DNA from 3 places in the Hwanghaeella sp. LZ110 genome. Region 1 is predicted to be linked to each of the others. Evidence: predicted binding sites of a transcription regulator. Region 1 holds the regulator's gene; each other region holds the start of a gene.
What was found. The regulator PhoB, encoded in region 1, activates phosphate uptake and scavenging genes when phosphate is short. The targets are predictions, from matches to a motif close to TNTCATAAAACTGTCA.

Region 1 (3,249 bases):
TCACCGCCCTTGTCATCGCGGATCTTGCGCAGGCCCGAAACCGCGACTTCGATTGCTTCTTCCCAGGTGGCTTCCCGGAAATGCGTCAGCGGATTCATTGGATCGATTTCAATGTCCCACCGCTTTTCCGCATCCTTTTTGCGGATCAAGGGCTTGGTCAGGCGTCCGGCATGGCTGGAATAATCCATCCCAAACCGCCCCTTGACGCACAGGCGCTGTTCATTGGCTGGCCCATTCTTGCCGCGTACTTCAACGATTTTATTGTCTTTAACATGGATTTCCGTCTGACAGCCGACGCCACAGAAGGGGCAGACAGAGTCTACAATCGAGTCCGCTGCACCGACATAGACCTGACTTTCATCGACCTTAGTGGCGGGCATCAACGCCCCGGTCGGGCAGGCCTGAACACATTCACCACAGGCGACACAGGTCGATTGGCCCATCGGATCATCAAAATCAAACACGATCTTGGCCCCGTGCCCGCGATAGGCCATGCCGATCACATCATTGATCTGAACTTCCCGACAGGCGCGAACACACAGATTGCAATGGATACAGGCATCAAGATTGACCCGCATTGCCGCATGACTGGCATCCGTTTCAGGCGTCGCGCGCTGAGGAAAACGGGATGTTTCGACATCCATTTTGTCCATCCATGTCCAGAACTTGCTGTCTGTTTCATGGGCGACTTCCCGCGCGGGCTGATCGGCCAATAACAGTTCGAACACCATATCCCGGGACGCCTTGGCGCGATCAGAGGCGGATTTAACGACCATGCCTTCACTGGGCGTGCGGATACAGGAGGCCGCCAGGGTCCGTTCGCCCTCAATCTCCACCATACAAGCACGACAATTGCCATCAGCACGATAGCCTGGTTCCGGCTGCCAGCACAGATGCGGAATTGTTGTGCCTTCACGTTTGGCGACCTGCCAAATGCTTTCGCCAGGAAACGCGGTCACATCGCGTCCATCAAGAGAAAAGGTGATGGTTTTCAAGGCTGTGTCGGGCATCGCAAATCCTTTTACCCTCTGTATCACAGAGGACAGGCTGGTTCCAGGGTCGGGAGGCACAATGCCTTATACCGCCCTGGAATTATAGCCAATTTGCGCCGTTCAGCGAGAAAAGAGCGTCAAGTTGTCAGCTTTGCAGTTCCAAAGCATAGCCGGCGGACCGCACGGTGCGGATCACATCGGTCTCCCCACCTTCATTCAGGGCCTTGCGCAGGCGACGGATATGCACATCAACAGTGCGCAATTCGACATAGACATCACGACCCCAAACCGCGTCCAGCAGTTGTTCACGGCTGAAGACCCGACCCGGATGCTCCATGAAATGACGCAGCAGGCGGTACTCCGTCGGGCCCAGCTTGATTTCGCGGCCATTGCGATGAACGCGGTGGGCTGCCAGATCCATCTGAACATCCGCAGCATTCAAGGCCTCATCCGACAAGGCCGGGCGAGAACGGCGCAGCAAGGCATGCACCCGGGCCGTCAATTCCGCGGGGGAGAACGGCTTGGTGACATAATCATCCGCACCAGAATCCAGGCCGCGCACGGTATCGGCTTCCTCGCCCCGCGCCGTCAACAGGATGATCGGCAGGGTCTTGGTGGCCGGACGGCGACGCAGCTGGCGGCATACTTCAATGCCGGACAATTGCGGCAGCATCCAGTCCAACAGCACGATATCGGGTGGATTTTCCTCAATCGCGACCAGGGCCTCTTCGCCATCGGAAACGGCATCGACCTCAAAGCCTTGATATTCCAGGTTATAGCGCAGCAGCGTCACCACTGCGGTTTCGTCTTCGACAATCAATACTTTGGGCTTCATACCGCCCATTGATTTCACCGAGACTTGATCGCGCACATCAGACATTGCCCGTTGGCCCGTCGTTATCGTCTTCATCGTCGTCATCTGAGTCATCCTCTGGCTGCATGACTTCATAGTTAGAGGCATCCGCCTTCGGGCGGCGATCGCCCAGGGACACACCTTCCACCTGGAAATGGATGATTTCAGCGATATTGGTCGCGTGATCGCCAATTCGCTCCAGATTCTTTGCGATAAACAGCAAGTGGGTGCAGGGCGTGATATGCCGAGGGTCTTCCATCATATAGGTCAGCAATTCACGAAACAGGCTGGTGTATAGGGCATCAACCTCTTCATCGGCCTCCCACACTTCAATGGCTTTGGCCGTGTCGCCTTGCAGATGGGCGTCCATAACGTCTTTCAACATGGCTTGAACCGGGCGACCGATGCGCAGCACGCCCCGCAACAAGGGCTCTGCCGGAAGCTGGTTCAGGGCCATGGCACGTTTGGCGATGTTCTTTGCGTAATCGCCGATCCGTTCAATGTCCGAAGACGTGCGCAGGGTGGATACAACATAGCGCAGATCATTGGCCATCGGCTGGCGCAGGGCCAACATCCGCACGACCAGACTTTCGATCTCGTGCTCCAGCGCATCGATTTCCTTATCCCCGTCCTTCACGGCCATCGCCAGCTTATTGTCGCGTTTTTCAATCGCGATCAGGGCGTTGGCCAACTGACTTTCCGCAAGTCCACCCATCCGGGCCAACAGCTTGGTCAGTTTTTTAAATTCATTGTCATATTCTGCATGAATATGACCTTCGGAGACATTCGACATGATACATCACTCTTTCTATCAGGTGCCGGGCGAGCCCCGCAGGAGACCCAGTATATCAGGATTCGGAAAAAATCAGCCAAACCGTCCGGTGATATAACCTTGCGTCCGCTCTTCCTTGGGATTGGTGAAAATCTGTTCTGTTTCACCATATTCCACAAGATTCCCCAAATGGAAGAACGCTGTCTTTTGTGACACGCGTGCCGCCTGCTGCATGGAATGGGTCACAATGGCGATGGTGTAGTTTTCGCGCAATTCGTGAATCAGATCCTCGATCTTTGCAGTCGCAATCGGATCCAGCGCCGAACAGGGTTCATCCATCAGAATGACTTCCGGGGCGACGGCGATTGCACGGGCAATACACAGACGCTGCTGCTGACCACCAGAAAGTCCGGTGCCCGGCTGGTTCAGGCGATCCTTTGCCTCACTCCAAAGGCCTGCCTTCTGCAACGAGGTTTCAACAATCTCGTCCAGTTCCGACTTGTTGCGAGTCAGGCCATGAATGCGCGGCCCATAAGCCACGTTCTCATAGATCGACTTGGGGAAAGGATTGGGCTTCTGGAACACCATGCCGACGCGGGCGCGAAGATGCACGACATCAACATCCCGATCAT
Region 2 (3,249 bases), on a different contig from region 1:
GCCCAAAACCAAACGCCCCGAAAATGTCTTGGGTTCAAAACCCCCTTCGAGGTATTTAACGAAGGATCAATAACCGTTGCACTTCAAACGTGACTCCACCGGGGCGCAATGGCGGTAGACGTTGGCACCAGAACACGGGAAAGATCGGGTACCAGAATGCGCAACGGACGACTGCCCAGTGCAATTTCCATTGGCGCCTGACCGATCAGATCACCATCAGACTGAATGGGTTCCCCAACCGGGCCATCAATACGCACCCGCCGCGCCCGCAACAGCGTCGCATCCGGCAGTTTAGCGACACGATTGGTCAACAGGGCAAATCCATATCGAACCAACGCCCATCGACTGGTACCCTTCAACAGCACGACACTGATGCTGTCATCACCCAGCCTGGTATCAGGGGATATCACGAATGGCCCCGCATAGTGACTGGCATGGGTCACAATCGCCAGTCCCGCCTGATGGGTGTGGCCGTCAACGGTAACCGTGATCGTGGTTTCGGCGTTACGTACAATTTCCCGAACCGCCGCCATCACATAAGCCATTTTGCCAATAATGCGTTTCAGCTTGCTGTTTACTTCCGCGACCACGCGCGCGTCGGGCCCTGCGCTGACCATCAACAGGAAGCCACGCGCGCCCGCCAGAGCTGGATAAATCTCAGCAACGCGCCCCTGTGACGGCATTTCTGCGGCGCGCTTCAACTTCAATCCCAGGCCTAGTTCAAAGGCAAAGACATTTGCAGTTCCCAGAGGAGCAATGGCCATCGGGATCGGGCGCCCGATCAAACCATTGGCGACCTCATTAATTGTGCCATCCCCGCCTGCGGCCACGACAACATCAACTGTGGCAACATCAAGTTCCGCTGCAATATTCGTCGCATGACCGGGCCCTTCGGTACGGCGCAAGACGACATCATGACCGCGCGCGCGCAAATGCTTCAAGAAACCACGAAGACGACCGCGCTGACGAAACCCTGCAACAGGATTATAAATAACCGCCACCCGCCTGCGAATCGGGTCCGCAACTTCCTTTTTATTTACCACTGATAAGGTTCTCCATTACGACGAAACAAGGGAAATAGAGTGTCTTAGATGTAATTTCTATTTCTTTTTTGTTAAACTTAGGTGAAAGAAAATAAGAATTACCATAATTACTTATTTTCTTCACACTACACCCGTATTCCCTGCGGATCGAAAGATTTAAAGGCGGATACGGATATGCACGGGTTTCGCGGCGTCAGTCGTTATCGCACAGTATGGATCTCTGACACCCATTTGGGAACCAGGGGATGCAAGGCGGAATTCCTTCTGGATTTTCTGCAACATACGGAGTGTGAAACACTTTACCTGGTTGGCGACATTATCGATGGATGGCGCTTGAAGAAATCCTGGTATTGGACCGCAACACAAAATGACGTTGTACAAGAAGTTCTGAGGAAAGCCCGCAAGGGCTGTCAGGTAATCTATGTTCCTGGCAATCATGATGAAGTGCTGCGCGACTACACCAACCTGTTTTTTGGGGGCGTGTTGGTCAAGGATGAAGCAATCCACAAAGGTGCCGATGGACGCAGCTATCTGATCATCCATGGGGACAAGTTCGATTCCGTTGTGAAATACGCCAAGTGGTTGGCCTATCTGGGGGATTGGGCCTATACGATCCTGCTGTCGACCAATCATTACTTCAACCAGGTGCGACGTTGGTTAAACCTGCCCTATTGGTCGCTGTCTGCCTTCTTGAAGCAAAAGGTCAAGAACGCCGTCGAATTCATCAGTAAATTCGAAGAAGCCGTCGCGCATGAGGCCAAACAACGCGGCGTAGATGGTGTGATCTGTGGTCACATCCATCATGCCGAAATGCGCGAAATCAATGGAATATTGTACTGCAATGATGGCGATTGGGTCGAAAGCTGTACTGCCCTGGTGGAACATGCCAATGGCCGCATGGAAATCATCCAATGGACGGACAACACAGCACATGTCCCGGTCCTGCAGGACCATAGAATGACTGCGAAGGCACCTGTATGAACGCCGTGACATCAAAGAATATCAGCGTGACAACGGCGCAACCCGATATCTCCGCCGTGCCGGGCCAGCGGCTGGTTATTGTCAGCGATGCCTGGCTGCCACAAATCAATGGCGTGGTGCGCACATTGGATCGCACCCGACAGGAAATGGAAAAGCTGGGGCTTGAAGTGCATGTCATCGGCCCGGATCGTTTTCGGACCATCCCATGCCCGACCTATCCAGAAATCCGGCTGGCGATGAATGCCTTATGGGCCCTGCCGAAAATGCTGAAGGACCTGATGCCGGCTGCCATCCACATCGCAACCGAAGGTCCGCTGGGATCTGCGGCAAGACGCTTTTGCAAAAAGCACAAGCATCCCTTTTCCACCAGCTTTCATACCCGCTTTCCAGAATATATCCATGCCCGATGCGGCCTGCCGGTTTCCATCACCTATGCCTGGATGCGGAAATTTCATGGCGACGCATCGGTGACCATGGTCACCACGCCGACCATGCGCACCGACCTGGACAGTCGGAAATTCAAGAATCTGGAAATCTGGTCCCGGGGCGTTGATCTGGAGCTGTTCCGTCCGCGCCCGAAAGACATTCTGGATTTCCCCCGCCCAATTTTCATGAATATCGGCCGGGTTGCGGTGGAGAAGAATATTGGGGCCTTTCTGGAATTGGGTCTGCCCGGCACCAAGGTCGTCGTTGGTGGCGGCCCCCAACTGGAAGAACTGAAGGCCGCGTATCCTGACGTTAAGTTTCTGGGGCCCAAGACGGGCGAAGACCTAGCGCGCCACTATGCCGCCGCCGATGTTTTCGTCTTTCCCAGCCGAACGGATACATTTGGGTTGGTTCTGCTGGAAGCCCTGGCATCCGGGGTGCCGGTCGCGGCCCTGCCAGTGCCAGGCCCCATCGATGTGATTGGTGACAACAGTTGTGGTGTTCTGGATGAAGACCTGCAACGCGCCGCCATGCGGGCCCTGGAAATTGATCCTGCCCTGTGCCGTCGTCATGCGGAAAAGTTCAGCTGGGAAGCATGCTCCCTGCAATTTTTGCAAAACCTAACGGCAAATCAAAAGCCAAAACCTGACCAATCATCCTAAGCCATTTCGCTTATTTGGTCGCCAGCAATTGAATCCCGGATTTACCAAAAGACCAGGTTCGCTTGTGCATCACATCCGAAAAGCCAACGCGCTTTAAGAAGGGAACAATATTTTCCCGCGTGAAGTACAGTTTATGA
Region 3 (3,249 bases), on a different contig from region 1:
GATCTTCGGCCAGCAAGCGATGGGCATTATCAATCGCGCGCTCACCGCCTTTTACAGCAACATACATGGGTCTAAGCCTCCAATCGGGTTAGGCGTGTGCTGCGGGGGATCGCGGCAAGACTGTCTGGTCCCGCGAAAATGGTATCCACCCCCAATGGAAATAGCATCGCATTGCGCTCAAGGGCGTCCCAGGCGTCCGCGGTCATTCCACCAGGTGCAAAATCACACGTTGTTTCAATGCCTGGCCCGGCCAAACGCGCGCCCCCGACCACATCGAATCCGGGCACCAATGCTATGGCTGTCGCAGACCGGTCTGGGTATTCATCCGTGCCAATCGCTAAATCCAGCATAACTTGCGGCAGATCCGCGACCGGGAAAAAAGCGAACTGTGCCTTTGCAATATCCGCATCAAAGGGGGCACCGGTATGGAAGCTGAAATGTCCAATGATACGGTCATTGCGCAGATCTGGCGCCAACCAATAGGGCGTATCTGGATCCATCAGGCTTAAGGCAATGCAGACCGCCGCCCCATTCAAGGGGGCAGGAACCGGGGCCTTCACAGGCAGTAATTTCAATTCACCCGGCCGGGCCATCGCATCCAGAATGGTGCGAAAACTGACTGCAGCATCGCGAACCGGATCTGCAAAGCCGGGGGCCAAATCGGTAAGGGTCATCGTTTAATCCTCCCCCCGCACAAGGGTGAAAAAATCAACCTTCGTCGCCGCAACCTTTTTAGCGCGCGCCATATCCCGCGCCGCCTGTTCGGCCTTTAACGGCTCTATAATTGATTTCATGATTTCCGCCTGGCGATCAGGCTGTTGCAGCATCGCGTCCAACAGGGCACAGCAGCGCGCCTTTTTCTTGTCACGGCCCGCCTGATAAGCATGCCCGACTGTCCCATCAGACAATTTCACACTGCAGCGTGTCACCGTCATTTCGCCCATGTTAAAGGCTCCACCGGCCCCACCGATTCGGCCCTGGGTCATGATCAACCCGCTTTCCGGCTTCCGAAGAAATTCATAATCCGGTTTTTCAGGTACCGCTTCGAACAAGTCTGACAAACGGGCGGAAGGGGCCATGGACAAGACCCCTATCCAGGCTTGCCGGGCGCGCTGGTCATCAGACAAAGGCGCCCGCCAGGACCGATCATCCTCTATATCTGGGTTGGAATTTTCATTCCTCACAAACCGCCTCCTGTTAAGACAAAGATGCCACGACACTCAACAAACCAGTCAAAGGTCTAGACAGTCGTCAATTTTTCGTATAGACGTCTAGACAAATATAAGATGCCTAAGCTTAGACCCAATTGCAAGATCGAAGCATGGCATTGATGATGAAATTCTTGTGACGGGTGGCATAACCAAAGGGGCAAGTCGTGTATCTTTCTGATGGAGAACCAATTTGGCGACAGATTGCCGGCTCATTAGAGGCCGAAATCGACCAGGGCGTCTATGAGCCGGGGGACCGTCTTCCCACAGAAGCCGACCTGTCGCGTCGTTTTGCTGTCAATCGCCACACCGTTCGCCGCGCAATGAGTTACCTTCAGGAAATTGGCAAGGTCCGAATTGAACAAGGACGCGGCACATTTGTCCAAAGTGACCTGATCGAATATCCCATTGGGGAGCGTACCCGCTTCACCCAAAACATCACCAGTGGCAACCGCATGCCCAGCAAGACGCTGCTGCGGACCGAACAGGTCCGTGCCGACGCGGTCATTGCCCGAAATCTGGATCTGCGGAAGGGTGCCCCCGTCGTGCTGTTGGAAGCGGTCAGTGAAGTTGATGGTCGCCCGATCAGTGTTGCCACTCATTACTTCCCCGCAAAACGATTTGCGGGAATGATTGCAGCCTTTCGTGACACTTTATCGATCACCGCCGCCCTGGATGCCTGTGGCGTGCACGATTACAAAAGGTTTTCCACACGCATCACCGCCACAATGCCAACGCGCCAACTGGCGATTCATTTACAGCAACCGCCAACACGCCCCGTCCTGCAGACAGAAAGCATCAATGTTGATCTGGACGGGCGGGCAATTGAGTACGGCCTGTCCTATTATGCAAGTGACCGCACGCAATTGATTGTAGAAAGCGAACCCCTGCGAGAGCACTCGGCCATTAAAAAGCCCAGCTGATCCGCGCGCCATTGGCATAACGCTTGCATAAATACCCTCAATGCAAACCGATTGAGGATTTGGGTTATGCTGGAAGCCGCAGCGTTTAGCCTTTTCAGTGCTGGAGCCTCCCTATTAACGGGAACAGAAAAGCGTCCGGAAAAGGAGGACGTTGCCGATTCTAACGCAAACTCTTTTATCGCCAACCTCTTCAATTCAAATGACAAAGAGATAAAGTCAACCAGCCTGTCCTTTGCCGACATCGCAAAAATGTTCGATGTCACCGGCATATCTCCAACCGAGATTGACCAACTGGCAGGCGCGTTGAAAGACAGCGGTGCTGCCAGTGATCAGGATATCCTGCAGTTACAGACCAAGGGCGCAGAGTTCCTGTCAAATCTGCCGGGCAATTATTACTCTGGCGGAAAACTTGACGAAAAGACCGACCTGCTCGGATTCATGCAATCGGCCCTGTCACAGGCACAGGCGGCTGGAGAGCCAACAGAATCCCTGGCGTCCCAGGTTTCCCTACTCTCCAATCTGGCAGCAGCAAATTCCGCAGGAACCGCGCAAATCAATGCAGGGTTTTCCTCAAATCTGGCTTCTGGAACATTGCGGACTTTGATCGCGCTTCAAGGCTAGAGTCTTGATTGCGCAAGGGGGGCACACTAGGGTCAGTGACCATCCGTAACCCTTGCCCTCAGGATTATCCTCAATGCGCTTTACCAGCACGTCCAGCTATGTCGCCTCCGAAGATCTTGCCGTCGCCGTGAATGCCGCTGTCACACTGCAACGCCCCTTGCTGGTCAAGGGAGAGCCCGGTACCGGAAAGACGCAATTGGCGCGGGAAATCGCAACCGCCCTGGATCGCCCCTTTATCGAATGGCATGTGAAATCCACCACCAAGGCGCAGCAGGGTCTGTATGAATATGATGCCGTCAGTCGCCTGCGCGACAGCCAGTTGGGCGACGAACGGGTCCACGATATCCGCAACTACATCATCAAAGGAAAACTATGGGAGGCGTTCACGACTGATCCGGCCCCTGTCCTGTTGATTGACGAGGTGGACAAGGCCGATATCGAATTCCCCAATGATCTGTTGCTGGAACTGGACCGCATGGAATTCCATGTCTATGAGA

Region 2: a site for PhoB is predicted at 1,104-1,119, ahead of ACOSDM_RS19395 (UDP-2,3-diacylglucosamine diphosphatase). Genes of this name have one in related genera too.
Region 3: a site for PhoB is predicted at 1,335-1,350, ahead of phnF (phosphonate metabolism transcriptional regulator PhnF). Genes of this name have one in related genera too.

Annotation. Positions count from the first base shown of each region.
Region 1 covers NZ_JBLZHT010000002.1:3,094-6,342, forward strand. The annotation lists gene fdhF (formate dehydrogenase subunit alpha) at 1-1,010, opposite strand, end outside; gene phoB (phosphate regulon transcriptional regulator PhoB) at 1,138-1,827, opposite strand; gene phoU (phosphate signaling complex protein PhoU) at 1,865-2,638, opposite strand; gene pstB (phosphate ABC transporter ATP-binding protein PstB) at 2,711-3,249, opposite strand, start outside.
Region 2 covers NZ_JBLZHT010000013.1:57,542-60,790, reverse strand. The annotation lists gene ACOSDM_RS19400 (diacylglycerol/lipid kinase family protein) at 84-1,043, opposite strand; gene ACOSDM_RS19395 (UDP-2,3-diacylglucosamine diphosphatase) at 1,218-2,024, shown strand; gene ACOSDM_RS19390 (glycosyltransferase family 4 protein) at 2,021-3,112, shown strand; gene ACOSDM_RS19385 (class I SAM-dependent methyltransferase) at 3,123-3,249, opposite strand, start outside.
Region 3 covers NZ_JBLZHT010000004.1:237,326-240,574, forward strand. The annotation lists gene ACOSDM_RS09810 (carbon-phosphorus lyase complex subunit PhnI) at 1-67, opposite strand, end outside; gene phnH (phosphonate C-P lyase system protein PhnH) at 72-674, opposite strand; gene phnG (phosphonate C-P lyase system protein PhnG) at 678-1,184, opposite strand; gene phnF (phosphonate metabolism transcriptional regulator PhnF) at 1,376-2,131, shown strand; gene ACOSDM_RS09830 (hypothetical protein) at 2,198-2,752, shown strand; gene ACOSDM_RS09835 (AAA family ATPase) at 2,826-3,249, shown strand, end outside.